Regions from separate parts of the Zestomonas ipomoeae genome, predicted to be linked through region 1. Evidence: predicted binding sites of a transcription regulator. Region 1 holds the regulator's gene; each other region holds the start of a gene.
What was found. The regulator LexA, encoded in region 1, represses DNA repair genes until DNA is damaged. The targets are predictions, from matches to a motif close to CTGTNTNNNNANACAG.
Positions count from the first base shown of each region.

Region 2: a site for LexA is predicted at 2,962-2,977, ahead of recN (DNA repair protein RecN). Genes of this name have one in related genera too.
Region 3: a site for LexA is predicted at 2,191-2,206, ahead of imuA (translesion DNA synthesis-associated protein ImuA). Genes of this name have one in related genera too.

Region 1 covers NZ_JBSKHQ010000001.1:516,920-522,196, forward strand. Annotated here, with positions in the region: gene ACWKV7_RS02320 (S-methyl-5'-thioinosine phosphorylase) at 1-183, opposite strand, end outside; gene nagZ (beta-N-acetylhexosaminidase) at 194-1,192, opposite strand; gene ACWKV7_RS02330 (L,D-transpeptidase family protein) at 1,217-1,741, opposite strand; gene ACWKV7_RS02335 (TetR/AcrR family transcriptional regulator) at 1,790-2,497, opposite strand; gene lexA (transcriptional repressor LexA) at 2,760-3,368, shown strand; gene sulA (SOS-induced cell division inhibitor SulA) at 3,379-3,843, shown strand; gene ACWKV7_RS02350 (hypothetical protein) at 3,890-4,126, opposite strand; gene ACWKV7_RS02355 (DUF6586 family protein) at 4,199-4,717, opposite strand; gene topA (type I DNA topoisomerase) at 4,811-5,277, opposite strand, start outside.
Region 2 covers NZ_JBSKHQ010000027.1:14,834-20,110, forward strand. Annotated here, with positions in the region: gene ACWKV7_RS21890 (RnfH family protein) at 1-120, shown strand, start outside; gene ACWKV7_RS21895 (outer membrane protein assembly factor BamE) at 176-691, opposite strand; gene fur (ferric iron uptake transcriptional regulator) at 790-1,194, shown strand; gene recN (DNA repair protein RecN) at 1,264-2,937, opposite strand; gene grpE (nucleotide exchange factor GrpE) at 3,132-3,698, shown strand; gene dnaK (molecular chaperone DnaK) at 3,799-5,277, shown strand, end outside.
Region 3 covers NZ_JBSKHQ010000019.1:67,350-72,626, reverse strand. Annotated here, with positions in the region: gene ACWKV7_RS18805 (error-prone DNA polymerase) at 1-68, opposite strand, end outside; gene ACWKV7_RS18800 (Y-family DNA polymerase) at 44-1,459, opposite strand; gene imuA (translesion DNA synthesis-associated protein ImuA) at 1,467-2,075, opposite strand; gene ACWKV7_RS18790 (M48 family metalloprotease) at 2,516-3,649, shown strand; gene ACWKV7_RS18785 (AAA domain-containing protein) at 3,646-5,277, shown strand, end outside.

The DNA.
Region 1 (5,277 bases):
CGGAGGAATACGGTGCGGCTGCCCATGGCGGGCGAGGAACAGCACCTCGCGACCCGCATAGACACCGCGCAGGATATCCGCCGAAGGCGCGCCAAAAGGCGTATCCATCGGCAAGGCTTCTTCAATGGTCAGACCTTCCAGCTCGGTCAGACCGGTGCCACCGATAATGGCGTAGACAGTCATTGGTTCTTCCTTAGTCGATCAAATGGGCGGCCCGCAGGGCGCCAAGGGCAGCGAGCCAGCGGGGATCCTGGCGATATTCGAGGGACGGCCAGGCGCTGCGACGCATGCGCGCCAGCCGCTCGGACGGCCTTGCCTTGAGCCGCTGCAAGGCACACAAGGCAAGCTCGGCGGCAGCACGGTCGTTGCACACCAGCCCCATGTCGCAGCCGGCGCCAAGCGCCGCCTCGATGCGCCCGGCGGCATCGCCAGCCACTTGGGCACCCGCCATGGACAGGTCGTCGCTGAAGATCACCCCGGAAAACTTCAGCTCGCCCCGCAGGATGTCCCGCAACCAACGCCGGGAAAATCCTGCGGGCTGCGCATCGACCTGAGGATAGATCACATGGGCCGGCATCACGGCATCCAGCTGGGCAGCCAGACGGGCGAAAGGCAGCATGTCGACGGCACGAATCTGCTCCAGGCTGCGCTCATCGGTGGGAATTGCCACGTGCGAGTCGGCCTCGGCCCAGCCATGCCCGGGGAAATGCTTGCCGGTGCAGGCCATGCCTGCCGCGCGCATGCCGCGAATGAACGCCGCAATCAGTTGCGAGGCCCGCTCGGGGTCGCTCTCGAAGGCACGGCTACCGATCACCGCGCTGCGCTGGTGGTCGAGGTCCAGCACCGGCGCGAAGCTGAAATCCAACCCTGCAGCCAACACTTCGGTGGCCATCAGCCAGCCGACTTGCTCGGCAAGCCCCGCCGCATCGGGGGTGTCGGCAATCGCACGCATCGCCGGCAGGCGCAGGAAGCCCTGGCGCAAGCGCTGCACGCGCCCGCCCTCCTGATCCACTGCGAGCAGAATATCCGGACGCACGGCACGAATCGCTTCACACAGCTCGCGCACCTGACGCGGATGCTCGATGTTGCGGCCGAACAGGATCAGCCCACCCACTTCGGGTTGACGCAGCAACTGCCGATCCTCGGCGGTCAGCCAGGTGCCGCCGACATCCAGCATCAAAGAGCCTTGCAGGCTTGAAGTCATACAGAGAAATCCTTAACCGAGTTCTGCCGCGGCCCAGTCCGGACACGGCGCGTCTTCGATACGCACGGGGCAGTGCAGCGGCACCCGCTCATAGAGCTCCAGCAGGTCGGCATTGCGCACGCGCACGCAACCATGGGAGCCGGGCACGCCCATGGGCTCACTGTCCGGCGTGCCATGCAAATAGACATAGCGGCGAAAGGTATCGACCTCGCCGAGCCGATTGCGCCCCGGCTCGCAGCCACTGAGCCAGAGAATGCGCGTCAGTATCCAGTCGCGCCCAGGGAACTGCCGGTGCAGATCTGGCGTCCAGACTTCACCGGTCCAGCGCCGGCCACGCAGCACCGCCCCCTCCGGTAGGCCATCGCCGATCTTGGCCCGCACTTGGTGCAAGCCCCGCGGCGTGCAGCCGGATCCATTGCGTTCGCCTCCGCCATTGGTGGCAGTGGAAACCGGAAGGCGAAGCAGCAGGCGACCGTCGGCGAAGCCATAGAGGCGCTGGTCGGCAAGGGAAACATGGAGAAAATCGAGGGGGCGCATGGGCCGCTAGCTTAGCCGATCAGACCGGCCAGCGCCCACACCGAAACATCAAAGCTTGGCGGTCGCCGCCGTCGCCTTGCTGCGCGGCTTCAATTGCGCCGTGGCGAGACGCTCATCGCTGACGCCGCTCTCCGCGCGCATGCCCGCAGCCAGGAACGGCACCATCAGCCGCATGACCTGTTCGATCGAGGTGTTCACTCCGAAATCATTCTCGGCAATGGCACGCAGCGCCTTAATACCGGACATGCTGAACGCCGCCGCGCCGAGCATGAAATGCACCCGCCAGAACAGTTCGATCGGCGGAATGCGCGGCGCGGCCTCATGCACCAATTGCATGTAGCGACGGAATACCTTGCCGTACATATCTTCCAGATAGCGACGCAGGTGCCCCTGACTCTGGCTGAAAGCCAGGCCCAGCAAGCGCATGAAGATTGAAAGATCGTTACCACTGCGAGGCTTAACCGCCAGGGCCTGTTCCACCAGTATTTCCAGAAGCTCTTCCAGACTGGCCCTGGACTCAGGCTTGGCCTGGCGGCGATCGAGTTCCTTTTCCAGGCTGACGCAGAACGGCCCGAGAAAGCGAGAGAAAACCGCCTGGATCAAGGCCTTCTTCGAACCGAAGTGATAATTGACCGCAGCCAGGTTGACCCCGGCTTTGCTGGTAATCAACCGAAGCGAAGTCTCGGCAAAGCCCTTCTCCGCGAACAGTTGTTCAGCGGCATCGAGAATGCGCTCGACGGTTTCTGATTGGGCCATGACTACTCACCTGACAAACACTTGTTTGAAACATACGTTTCAGCCCGTCGCCTTGTCAAGTCACAGAGTCCGATTTTGGCTGACCGGTCAGGGACATCGACCGCATGCGCAATAAAAGCGAGACGACCGGTCGCGGCAATAGGTTACACCTCCCACCTCGTTCGCGGTCTGGGCAAATCGATCGCCGGAAAAATAGAAGATTGCCAAGCCTCGATCACTGTATATAATCCCAGCAACTGTATAAAAAGACAGAGCCCACGACATGCTGAAGCTGACGCCCCGCCAGAGCGAGATCCTCGCCTTTATCAAGCGCTGCATCGAAGACAACGGCTACCCGCCAACCCGCGCAGAGATCGCCCAGGAACTTGGCTTCAAATCACCCAATGCCGCCGAGGAACACCTGAAGGCACTGGCACGCAAGGGCGCCATCGAGATGACACCCGGTGCCTCACGAGGCATTCGCATACCTGGATTCGAGCCCAGCAGCGAAACCGACGGATTACCAGTGATCGGTCGCGTAGCCGCCGGCGCTCCCATCCTGGCTCAGCAAAATATCGAGGACTCCTGCAAGATCAACCCGTCTTTTTTCCATCCTCGCGCCGACTACTTGCTGCGGGTTCGCGGTATGAGCATGAAAGACATCGGGATTTTCGACGGGGACTTGCTGGCCGTGCACAGCACTCCGGAAGCGCGCAACGGCCAAGTCGTGGTCGCGCGACTGGACGACGAGGTTACGGTGAAGCGCTTCAAGCGTGAGGGCGACAAGGTCTGGCTGATCGCCGAGAACCCCGAGTTCGCTCCGATCGAGGTGGATCTGCAGCAGCAGGACCTGGTGATAGAAGGTTTGAGCGTCGGCGTTATTCGCCGCTAGAGGAACGGTCATGCTGTATCAACAGACGCTTGAGCGCACACAACTGCCCCTGTTCGGCACCTTTCTAACCCCAAGGGAAGCAACTCCATCGCCGAAGGAGATGACGGATATCGGCTCGCCTGCCTTCAGCGAACTGGCATTGAGTGGAGCAGCCGGCCATTGCCTGCACCTGCTGGCACCGATCTTGCGCGAACTGAGCGAGGAAGCCGATGCGCGCTGGCTGACGCTGATCGCACCCCCAGCCAGCCTCACGCAGAGCTGGTTGCGGGAAGCCGGGCTGAATCGCGAGCGCATTCTGCTCCTTCGGCCACGCGGCAGCCAGAGCGCGACCGAACTGGCTTGCGAAGCGCTACGCCTGGGCCGCAGCCATACGGTAGTGAGCTGGCTGGCTCCGCTCTCATCACAAACAAGACAGCGACTGGCTGCGAGCGCCACTGAGGGCAATGCGCAAAGCCTGAATATTTGCCTGGGCTGAAAAACCCATATGCACAAGGATGTGCACCGCTTGAAGCGTGATCCGCTCAGTGCAGGACTCGCGCGCCCTCATCCTCTCGCTCGAAGTCGCCTTCAGCCAAACGGCCGGCCATCTGCACGCCGACGTTCAACATGGCTTTGGCAACCTCCACATGATGACCTTGCAAGAAGGCCTTGGCATCGGCGGAGAAATCCAAGGTGACCAATGCCTCTTCGTCATCTGCGCGACGCAATGCAATGCGCCCGTCGGGCAGTTCTACGATTTCCAGGAAGGAGGTGGGCATAGGTCAGTTCTCAGGCAAAGGCCCCCTATTGTACCAGCCGATACCGCCAGGCCCTAGCCCGGTGCGGCCCGTTCAGCACTCCGTGAGGGTTTCCCGAAAACGCAGCGCCAGCTCCTTTAGACGTTGGCGCCAGTCTTCCAGCTGCTCACGCGCCAGCGGCTGCTCCTGCTCGTCGAGGCTTATCGCTTGGATCAGCGGCAAGCCTGGATCATGCTTGGCCTTCCTGGGCGGCTTCGGCGGCAGGAACAATGCGTCATAGGCAGCTAGCAGCTGCGCCAGCCAGGTTTCCGGCTGTTGCGTCAATTCCACCAACTCCGCCAACTCCGGGCTCGGGGCCGCGTCCAGCACAGACTGGGTCAACAAAGACTCGGCACGCTCTGCATCAGCCTCAGGCAGGCGATAGAAGCCGGCGATTTCATGGCAAAGGCCCAGCACAGCGCCATACAGGTGGAACAGCGAGGCCTCGCGCTCGGCCTGGATCAGCGCTTGCGCATTCATGGCACGACCGGCTTCGGCCTGGCGCCAGGCATCCAGCGCCAGTCCAGCGAAATACAGCTTCTGGTTGGTTCGGGTATAGAGCTCGTGGGCCATTGCGGCAGCCTCCGATGGGGATGATCGCTGACCGCCCGGTCGGGCGGTTAATCGACTATACGCGCGCCCGCCACGGGCGCGCGTAGGGCACGATCAGCGCTTGTCTTCGACCTTCCACTTGCCGCCGTCGTAGAACGCTCGCCAGCCCGTGGGCTTGCCGTCCACTTCGGACTGCACATACTGCTCCTTGGTCTTGCGGCTGAAGCGGATCACCGCCGGACGGCCGTCCGGGTCTTTCTGCGGTGCACTGAGCAGGAAATGGTACTTGGGGTCCAGCTCATCCTTGTGTGGAACGATTTCGCTTACCAGTGGCGCACGGGTTTCGCGATTCTTCGGAAACTGGCTGGCGGCGAGGAACAATCCGGACGCCCCGTCACGCAGCACGTAGACGTCATCGACCTTCTCGCACTTGAGTTCCGGCATTTTGATCGCATCCATCTTCGGCGGCGCCGGCTCGCCACTCTTCAGCAGCTTGCGGGTGTTCTTGCAACTCGCATTGGTGCAGCCGAAGAACTTGCCGAAGCGACCGGTCTTCAATTGCATCTGACTGCCGCACTTAT
Region 2 (5,277 bases), on a different contig from region 1:
GTGCTGGAGGACGGTGAACGGGTAGAAATCTACCGGCCGTTGATCGCCGACCCGAAGGAGGTGCGCAAGCAGCGCGCAGCCAAGGCGGCGAGGGCCAAGGCGGGCGATGCCGCGGAGTAGACTGGATCGAATTCAATAAAAAGCCCGGCGATTGCCGGGCTTTTTTGTTCGGTGCTTACTGCGGGTCGGTGTCCAGCGGTTCGGGGATCGGAACCGGTACCGTCTGCACCTCGTCCACCTCGCGCTGGATCTGTTCCAGCAGCGAACCCGGCTTGGCAGGTTGCTCGGTGTGGGGTGCCTTGGGCGTGACCACCTGGCTGCTGCCGTCCTGGCCGAGAATCGCCTCGTCACGGCTCACGCCCGGCAGGAAGTCCCCTGCGAGGCCGATCAGTTGGTCGTTCTCGCCGAACACCAGGCTGACGCGTTCTTGCAGGCGCTGGCGGCCGCCGGGTTGGATGCTGTAGAGGTAATCCCAGCGATTGGCGTGGAAGGTGTCGGTAATCAATGGGTTGCCCATGATAAACCGCACTTGGCGTCGGGTCATTCCCGGGCGCAACTGGTCTATCATGTCCTGCGTCACGACATTGCCCTGCTGAATGTCGATTTTATAAACCCCGGGGAATGAACAACCGGCGAGTGCGAACAGTCCTGCGAGGCTGAGGCTGGTCAGCAAGAGCTTGGTTTTTTGCATCGGTGGGTGACTTCCACTATCTTGGCTGGGCAACTTAAGTCCCTGATCATACCCGCATTAAAGGAAGCTGCGAAGCAGCATCCAAGAGAAAGCTGACCATGGTTGAAAATAGCGAATTACGCAAAGCCGGCCTCAAGGTGACCCTGCCGCGGGTCAAGATCCTGCAGATGCTCGATGCCGCCGAGCAGCGCCACATGAGCGCTGAGGATGTCTACAAGGCGTTGATGGAAGCGGGTGAGGACGTCGGCCTGGCTACCGTATACCGCGTGCTGACCCAGTTCGAAGCAGCCGGCCTGGTGGTTCGCCACAATTTCGATGGCGGCCATGCGGTATTCGAATTGGCCGACAGTGGCCATCACGACCACATGGTCTGCGTCGATACCGGCGAGGTGATCGAATTCATCGATCCCGAGATCGAGAAGCGGCAGAAGGAAATCGTCCGTGAGCACGGTTTCGAGTTGGTCGATCACAACCTGGTGCTCTATGTGCGCAAGAAGAGCTGATGGCTCGGTGTGAATGATTGAACAGGCGGCCTCAGGGCCGCCTTCTCGTTTCCGGGGGCGGTGAAGGGGTCACGCCTGCGCGGTATCGACCATCTTGCGGGCGTGCGCCAGTGATTCTTCGGTCAGATCCAGGCCGCCGAGCATGCGGGCAATCTCTTCGATACGCTGCGAACCGTCGAGTTTGGCTACCGCCGTGCGGGTCTCGTCGCTGCCGCGCAGCTTGTGCACGAACAGGTGCTGATGTCCCTGCGCAGCGACTTGCGGCAGGTGAGTAACGGTGAGCACCTGGCCGCGCTCGCCAAGGCGGCGCAGCAACTGACCCACTACTTCGGCGGTGGGGCCGCCAATGCCGACGTCCACTTCATCGAATACCAGGGTCGGCACCCGTGAGGTTTGCGCGGTGATGACCTGTATCGCCAGGCTGATGCGCGACAGCTCGCCTCCGGAGGCGACCTTAGCCAGCGCCTTCAATGGTTGGCCGGGGTTGGCGCTGACCAGGAACTCTACCTGTTCCAGGCCGTTCGGCAGCGGCTCTTCGGCGACGTTGTCACGCAGCTCGATGCTGAAGCGCCCGCCGGGCATGCCCAGGCGCTGCATTTCCGCTTCCACAGCGGCGGCCAGTCGTCCAGCCGCCTCGCGACGCAGTCCACTGAGTTCGCCGGCCTTCTCCTGGAAGTGGCGCGCGTAGGAGGCCAATTCCTCGTTCAACCGCTCAACCGCCTCGTCATCGGCACTCAGGCTTTCCAGCTCTTCCAGCAGACGTTGTTGCAGTTCGTGCAGTTCGGTGGGTTGGATGCGATGCTTGCGCGCCAGCGTATAAATAGCATCGAGACGCTCCTCCAGTTGCTGCTGGCGCTCGGGGTCGGCATCGAAGTGGTCAAGAAAGCGATTGAGCTCGCCGACTGCTTCTTCGACTTGGATCTGCGCACTGCTCAGCAGATTGGCGGCTTCGCCGAGTGCGCCCGGTTGGCTGTGGAACGCATTGAGTCGATTCAGGCTGGCGGTCAGGGCGGAGAGCACATTGCCGGCATCGCTTTCACTGCAGAGTTCCAATACCTGGCGGCAGGCGCCAAGCAATTGCTCGGCATTGCTCAAGGCCTTGTGCTCTTGCTCCAGATGGTCCAGTTCGCCTTCGCCCAGGGCGAGATTCTCCAGTTCCTCCAACTGGTAGCTGAGCAATTGCTGGCGCGCGCGCTGCTCATCCCCGCTGCTGGATAGCCGCTCCAGCTCCTGGCGGGTTTGTCGCCAGCGCTGCGCGGCAAGCTGCACCTGGCGGGCCAGTTCGCCGGCGCCGGCGTAGGCGTCGAGCAGGCGTCGGTGGGTGTCGGTTTTCAACAGCGACTGGTGTTCATGCTGGCTATGGATATCGATCAGCAGCTCGCCCAGGCTTTTGAGATCGCCTTGTGGGCAGGGGGCGCCATTGATGTAGCCCCGGGAACGCCCTTCGGCAGTAATCACCCGGCGCAGGATGCAGGGCCCGTCGTTGTCCAGGTCGCGCTCGTCCAGCCAGGCGCGGGCTTCGGGAATGTCCGTCAGATCGAAGCTGGCGAGGATGTCCGCCTTGTCCGCGCCGGGGCGCACCACGCCACTGTCGGCGCGGTCGCCGAGGCACAATCCGAGGGCGTCGAGCATGATCGATTTGCCGGCGCCGGTTTCGCCGGTGATCACCGACATGCCGCCATCCAGTTCGAGATCGAGGTGCTCGACGATGGCGTAATTATGAACGGACAGGTGGACCAGCATGGCGCGGCTCCCGAGGTGCGATGACTGTGTATTTGTACAGTACAATGAGAGGCGTGTTCAAGTGTCTGGCTACCGGTGGTCGAGAAAAGTCTGTCGCGCCTTCGCTGTGACGGCCTTGAATCGGCGTTTTCTGTCCCCATATAGGCGACACCGGCGGGCTACGGCCTGCAACCCGTTTTCGAGAGGAGAGAGGCATGGCTGACGAACAGACCCTGGATACGCAATCCGCCGAGGCGAACGCCGCGGAGGCTACCCCGAGCGACGACCTTGCTGCCCGCGTGCAGGCACTGGAAGAGCAGCTCGCGGCCGCTCAGGATCAGGCTCTGCGCGTGGCGGCCGATTTGCAGAACGTGCGTCGCCGCGCCGAGCAGGATGTCGAGAAGGCGCACAAGTTCGCGCTGGAGCGATTCGCCAACGACCTGCTGCCGGTCGTCGACAGCCTGGAGCGCGGCCTCGAACTGTCGAGCGCCGATGACGAGTCGCTGCGGCCGATGCGCGAGGGCATGGAGCTGACCCTGAAGATGTTCCACGACACGCTGCGCCGTTATCAGGTCGAGCCGGTCGACCCCCATGGTGCGCCGTTCAATGCCGAGCACCATCAGGCGATGGCGATGGAGGAAAGCACCCATGCCGAACCGGGCAGCGTGCTTAAGGTGTTCCAGAAGGGCTATCTGCTCAACGGGCGCCTGCTGCGCCCGGCGATGGTCGTGGTCAGCAAGGCGCCGGAGCAGGCGCCACCGTCGATCGACGAGCAGGCTTGAAATTCGCCGTCAGGCCCCCATCTGTTGAGTCAAGCGTTTACCTACTACCGCGGCTTGCATCGTGAGCCGCTGCAAAAGCCAAATTTCGGGAGAATGAAACATGGGCAAAATCATCGGTATTGACCTGGGGACCACCAACTCCTGCGTCGCCATCATGGAAAACGGCAGCGTCAAAGTGATCGAGAACGCCGAGGGTGCGCGTACCACGCCGTCGATCATCGCCTACACCAACGACGGTGAAACCCTGGTCGGCCAGTCCGCCAAGCGCCAGGCGGTGACCAACCCGCATAACACCCTGTATGCGGTGAAGCGCCTGATCGGCCGCCGCTTCGAAGAGGGCGTGGTGCAGAAAGACATCCAGATGGTGCCGTACAAGATCGTCAAGGCCGACAACGGCGACGCCTGGGTGGAAGTGAAGGGCCAGAAAATGGCGCCGCCGCAGATTTCCGCCGAAGTGCTGAAGAAGATGAAGAAGACCGCCGAAGACTACCTCGGCGAGGCCGTGACCGAAGCGGTGATCACCGTGCCGGCCTACTTCAACGACAGCCAGCGCCAGGCCACCAAGGACGCCGGGCGCATCGCGGGCCTGGACGTCAAGCGCATCATCAACGAGCCGACCGCCGCCGCGCTGGCCTACGGCATGGACAAGGCCAAGGGCGACCACACCGTGATCGTCTACGACCTGGGGGGCGGTACCTTCGACGTGTCGGTGATCGAGATCGCCGAAGTCGACGGCGAGCACCAGTTCGAAGTGCTGGCCACCAACGGTGACACCTTCCTCGGTGGCGAGGACTTCGACATCCGCCTGATCGACTACCTCGTCGACGAATTCAAGAAAGAAACCGGCATGAACCTCAAGGGCGACCCGCTGGCCATGCAGCGCCTGAAGGAAGCCGCCGAGAAAGCCAAGATCGAGCTGTCCTCCAGCCAGCAGACCGATGTCAACCTGCCGTACATCACCGCCGATGCCTCCGGGCCGAAGCACCTGAACGTGAAGATCTCCCGCGCCAAGCTGGAGTCGCTGGTGGAAGACCTGGTGGAGCGCACCATCGAGCCGTGCCGCATCGCTCTCAAGGATGCCGGTATCGATGTGGGCAAGATCGACGACGTGATCCTGGTCGGTGGTCAGACCCGCATGCCGCTGGTGCAGAAGAAGGTGGCCGAATTCTTCGGCAAGGAAGCGCGCAAGGACGTCAACCCGGACGAGGCCGTGGCCATCGGTGCTGCCATCCAGGGCGCGGTGCTGGCCGGCGATGTCAAGGACGTGCTGCTGCTCGACGTTTCCCCGCTGACCCTGGGCATCGAAACCCTGGGCGGGGTCATGACCCCGCTGATCGAGAAGAACACTACTATCCCGACCAAGAAGTCGCAGGTGTTCTCCACTGCCGACGACAACCAGAGTGCGGTGACCATTCATGTGCTGCAGGGCGAGCGCAAGCAGGCTGCGCAGAACAAGTCGCTCGGCAAGTTCGACCTGGCCGAGATTCCGCCGGCACCGCGTGGCGTGCCGCAGATCGAGGTGACCTTCGATATCGACGCCAATGGCATCCTGCATGTGGGGGCGAAGGACAAGGCCACC
Region 3 (5,277 bases), on a different contig from region 1:
TGAAAGCTGAAATTCGACAGGCAGTGCAGCTCGGCGTAGCCGCTCATGCGAACCAGCCCTGCAGCCATAACCGCTCGCCTTCGCCAACCACGCGGTAGGCCCAGCCGCGCTGGCCCGCGCGGGTTTCAATCAGGTAGTAATCGCGGCGCACATCGCCACCGTCCCACCAACCGGACTCGACACGCTCGGGGCCTGCCAGGAAGCGCACCCCCGCCTCCCGCAACGGCAGCGCCTCGCGCAGAAGCCAGCCGGGGCGCAGCACGTCGGGCCCCGGCATTGTGGGTCCGGCTGCTGGCTCCGGCTGCCAGGCGTGCTCGGGACGATGATCGGCATGGGCGCCCAGGCCGTGCACCGCTGCATCCCCCAACCGCGCCCGCAGGCGTTCGCGCAGTTGCTCCCAGGGTAGCGACTGTTGCGGGCGCTCATCGAACAGTTCGCGATGCTGCGGGACAAAGGCGGACAGCTCCCGGGCCACCAGGCGCACCGCTTGTACCGGTGCGGGCACCTGCAGTTGCTCCAGCCGCCCGCGCGCCACCTCGAAGAGCATGGCAGCCTCGCGCTCGGCACCGAGCAGGCCGACCGGCACCTGCGAGTCCGCGCCTTCCCGGTGCTCCAGATGCAGGGTGAAACGCTGTACCCCGCTGTCGCGCCCGGCGAGAAACGCAGCCAAGTCGGCCGTCAGCCGGCGCACCGGAAACAGCAGGGCCTGGTGCGATGCCACCTCGAAATTCAGCTCGATGCGCACGTCGAATTCGTCCGGCGGCAGGTAGCAGTCCAGCGCCAGCGCTCGCTTTCCGAGCAGCCTGTCCAGATGTCCCAGCACCTCCGGCGCAAAGCGCCGGGCCACGGTATCCCGCGGCAACGCCAGCACCTGGCGAAGCGTGCGCAAGCCCATGCGGGAAAATGCCGATGCCGCTTCGCGGCTGAAGCCGGCGCGCTCGACGGGCATGCGCTCCAAGGCTCCGCGCAGGCTCTCTGCGTCCGCCACGCCCAGTCCGTCATGGACATTGGCCAACACGCGCGCCGCCACCGGGTTGGGGGCCGCCACGATGCGATGGCGAAAGCCCAGCGCCGTCAGCTCATCGCGCAGACGCGCCTCGAAACGCGGCCAAGGACCGAACAGCGTGAAGCTGGACTCCACTTCCAGCAGCAACACCCGCGGGTAGTGCAGGCTGACGTGGGAACTGAAACGGTATGCCCAGGCCGCCAGAAAGCGCTGCCAGCGCTCGACCTCGCTCGGGTCGTATTCGATCGCGGTGAAATCCCGCGTCAGCGCATGGGCTGCGGCCAGCGACTGGCCAGGGCGCAGGCCAAGCGCACGGGCAGCCCGGTTGACCGTTTGCAGCACCCGGCGCTGCGGCGTGCCGGTCACCAGCGCCAAGGGCTCGCCGCCCTCCTCCCGGCCACGCAAGACGCCATCCAGAGCCAGCTGCGGCAACAATATGCATGCCCAACGCATAACGGCCTCATTGCCAAGGAATGGCGGTGGCTGGAGCCAGCCCGCCACGGCACTTGAGCACCCGCAACTGCGCCGGCCGCCCCTCGACGGCGATGCGCAGCGCCGCTGGCGACGGATTCACCGCCTCGCGCAACGGGCGATAGGCAAAGGCCAGGGTCTGCCCTGTCTCGGCCGCCACCTGCAAACGGCGCAGGGCACGGTCGTCCGCCTGCTGCGGCCAGCACAGCACGGCCCCGCAGCTGCCCGAGCGCAAGCACTGCTCCGCAGCCCACAGGGCGTCCCGACCACTCGCCTCCACCCACGCCAGCCAGCGCAGGTCCACGCCTGCGGCCTGCCAGGCATGGGGGTACGGCACATGGGGCGGGGCCACCAGCACGACCCGCTCCTCGGCGCGGGTCAAGCGTGCCAGGGTCGGCCACAGTAAGCGCAACTCGCCAAGGCCGTCGGCCGGCAGCAACAACTCGCTGAGCGCAGCCTCCGGCCAGCCGCCGTTCGGCAACAGCGCATCCAACAGGGTATGCCCGGTCGGCTGGGTCCCGAGGGGCACCTCCAGCGACTGCCCCTTCCAGACACGCCGCTGGTGCAGCAGCGAATCGAGCGCAATCACCGCCCCCATGACATCCCCCTCGGCAATGCCAAACCGGGCAGCCGAAGCGATGGACAGGAACGCCACAGCCCTGCTGCAGGGTCGGGAAAAAGAATCGGGCACATGCAAGGGAACCGCCATACGACTGTATATATATACAGATAACAGAGATATCCGGCGATGCCAATGTGACAGCCCCGCCGGGCGACGGAAGGCCGAAACAGAACCGTGCGAAAGCCGCCACGGCCCAGCGGGCTCGGCAGCACTGGCAGGCCTTCCCAGCCGAACGGGAACCGGAGCGCACCCGGCTGCAGAGCATGAGGCGCTCCCCACTTCTGCGGCAGGACAAGGGCTTGGCGCGCCTGGACGTGCTATAAGGGCGCCTCATTCACTACAGGGACGTATGCACGGTGGTCACTGCAGCGGCAGCAATCGACAGACTGAATCCTCTGCCCTATCAGTCTGAAGTCTTGGCGTATCTGAAAGACTGGGAGCCGGACGTCTGGGCCTGGGCCTCCTCCCTCAGCGTGCAGGAGCAACACAGCAACGAAGTGCGCGCACAGCTGCTGCGCGACACCTACCGGCTGGCTCCGACAAGCCACGCTCCGGTCTACGAGCTTTGCCGGCAAGCCTTGGAAAACTTGCAGATCGATGCGCCGGTGACGCTTTACCAGGCGAACGGCTCGAGCATGAACGCGACGCTCTACTTCCTGCCGGGCGAAGCCCACATCGTGCTGGAGGGGCCTGTCCTGGAACGCCTGCAAAGCACCGAACTGCTCGCACTGCTGGGGCATGAAATGGCCCACTACCACCTCTGGTCCGAGCACGGCGGCGAATACCTCATCGCTGATCGCGTGCTCAACCATAGCGCGGTGTCGAACAGCCGAAACCCCAGTTACCTCGAAACCGCGCGTCTCTACGGCCTGCACACCGAACTGTACGCCGACCGCGGGGCCGCTCTCGCCGCGCAGTCCGCCAAGGCCACGATTTCCATGCTGGTCAAGGTGCATACCGGGATCGCCGACGTCGATGCCGATGCCTACCTGCAGCAGGCTCTGGAGCTCGACGGCAAGGCTGGCCAGGTATCCCAGGGGGACTCTCATCCTGAGTCGTTCCTGCGCTCACAGGCGATCGACCTGTGGTGGCGGCAGGACGCGCAGCTCGATGACTGGCTGCACCGGCGCCTGCGTGGCCCGTTGCAACTCACCAACCTGGACCTCACCGGCCAGGTGGCGCTGACGGACATCACACGCGGTTTCATTGCGCGTTTTCTGCGCGAGCCTTCCTTGCGTTCCGAGCCGGTCATGAGCCAGGTGCAGCAGTTCTTTCCCGACTGGTCCGACAATCATCCCCCCATCGACCTGGCCACGCTCGATGCCCAACGCATCGACACCAACGTGCAGGAGTACCTGCATTACCTGCTGCTGGACCTGGCCCTGGTCGATGAAGACCTGCGAGACCACGCCTTGTTGCAGGCAGCCGGCATGGCGGTCGAACTAGGCGGCCGGGAGGCCTTTCTGAAGATACTCAGGCGCGACCTGAAATTGAGCAGGCGCGAACTGGCCAAGCTCGGCAAAGCCATGAAGGAGGGCACCAGCGCATGAGCGAGCAACAATCCGAACTGACGCTCGGCCAGCTGCTGGCCTCCAAAGCCAACGCCCAGATGCCCATCGACGATGTGCTGCATCTGGTCCTGCCGTTGATGCGCGAGACCGCACGTCTTCACGACAAGGGTCGAGTCGCACAATTGAATGCCGGATCGGTGCTGCAAGACGCGCAAGGTTCGCTGTGTCTGCGCAATCCGCAAGGCGACGAGCCAAGGTATGCCCCCAAGCGCCTGCGCGACGTGCAGCCCATGCACAGCTCGGCGCTGAATGTCATCGGCGAGCTGCGCCGGACCTACGACGCCGAACATGGCGTCACGGAGGACAACCTGCAAGTGCAGGAAACGGAAGAGCAGGAGATCGCCAAGCCGGTGTTCGTCACCGGCTTCCGCTCGTGGGAACAACTGGTCGACCACCATGACCCGATCACCGACATTTTCCACCTTGGCCAGATCCTGGCGTGCCTGGCCTGCGGCCTGGACTTGCGCAACGAAGAAGACCTGCAGGGCTTTGCCTCGCATCGGCGCAACCTCTTCGAGATCGCCCCGCAGCTCAACCCCGTATTGGCCGGCACCATCGTCGAGATGACCGAGCTCAATCGCCACCAACGGGCAAGCAACCTGGGCGCGCTCATCCGTCGCCTGGAACACTGGCGCGACCAGCCCACCGGGCTGGATGTCGAAGGCCTGCTGACCGGCATCAAGGGTCCAGGCTCGCGGCGCACGGCCGTGCTGGAGCACTTGCGCGATCGCCTGTTCGACCTGTCGCGGCGCAATCGCCTGCTGCACTTCCGCCCGACCCAGGCCAACGTCAACCTGACCGTCGCCAGCGTTCCACTGGTCCTGCACCTGGAGAGCATCCGCGCCGAGGAACTTTGCACCTGGAGCGGCAACTTCGCCGAGCAAGTGCTGAGCGGCAAGCCGATCAGCCTGCAGAAATGGCTGCGCCTCGAAGAACAGGCATACCTTCCATCGTCCCTCGACCGCCTCATCCAAGAGACCCGCCGCGACCGCGCCGAATATGGCTTCAGCAACCTGCGCCTGGTGCTGGCATTCATGCGCTGGCACAACCTGAAGGAGTTTCCCGAAGAGCGCATCCTGTCTCCGCTGCTGTGGCTACCGGTGGAGCTGGTGAAGAAGAAAGGCGTACGGGACCAATACGTCCTGCAATGCGACGAGAGCCAGGCCGAGTTCAACCCCGTGCTGCGCCATCAATTGCGCCAGCTCTACGATATCCAGCTGCCTGAGACCGTGGACCTGCAGAAAACCACGATCGCCGAGGTGCATGCCGATCTCAGCCGGCAGATTCACCAGAGCGAACCGAGCGTGGAACTGCGCCTGCAAAGCAAGCCGGCCATCCGGCTGATCCACCAGAAGGCCGTCCAGCGACTGCAGCATTTCCAGCGTCGGCGCGGCTACAAGCCGGTGTCGTCGATTCCCAATCGCCCCGACTTCAGCTACGACCGCAACGACTATCGCCCCCTGGGCCTCGCACTGTTCCGCCAGTGGGTCGAACCCTCGCTATCGCCCCTCCGCGATGCAGTGGGCTTCCAGCCTACCGCCAAGAGCGACCTGCGGCATGCCGTGGCCAGTGACAACAGCGCGCAGAGCCTGACCTACGGCCTGGCC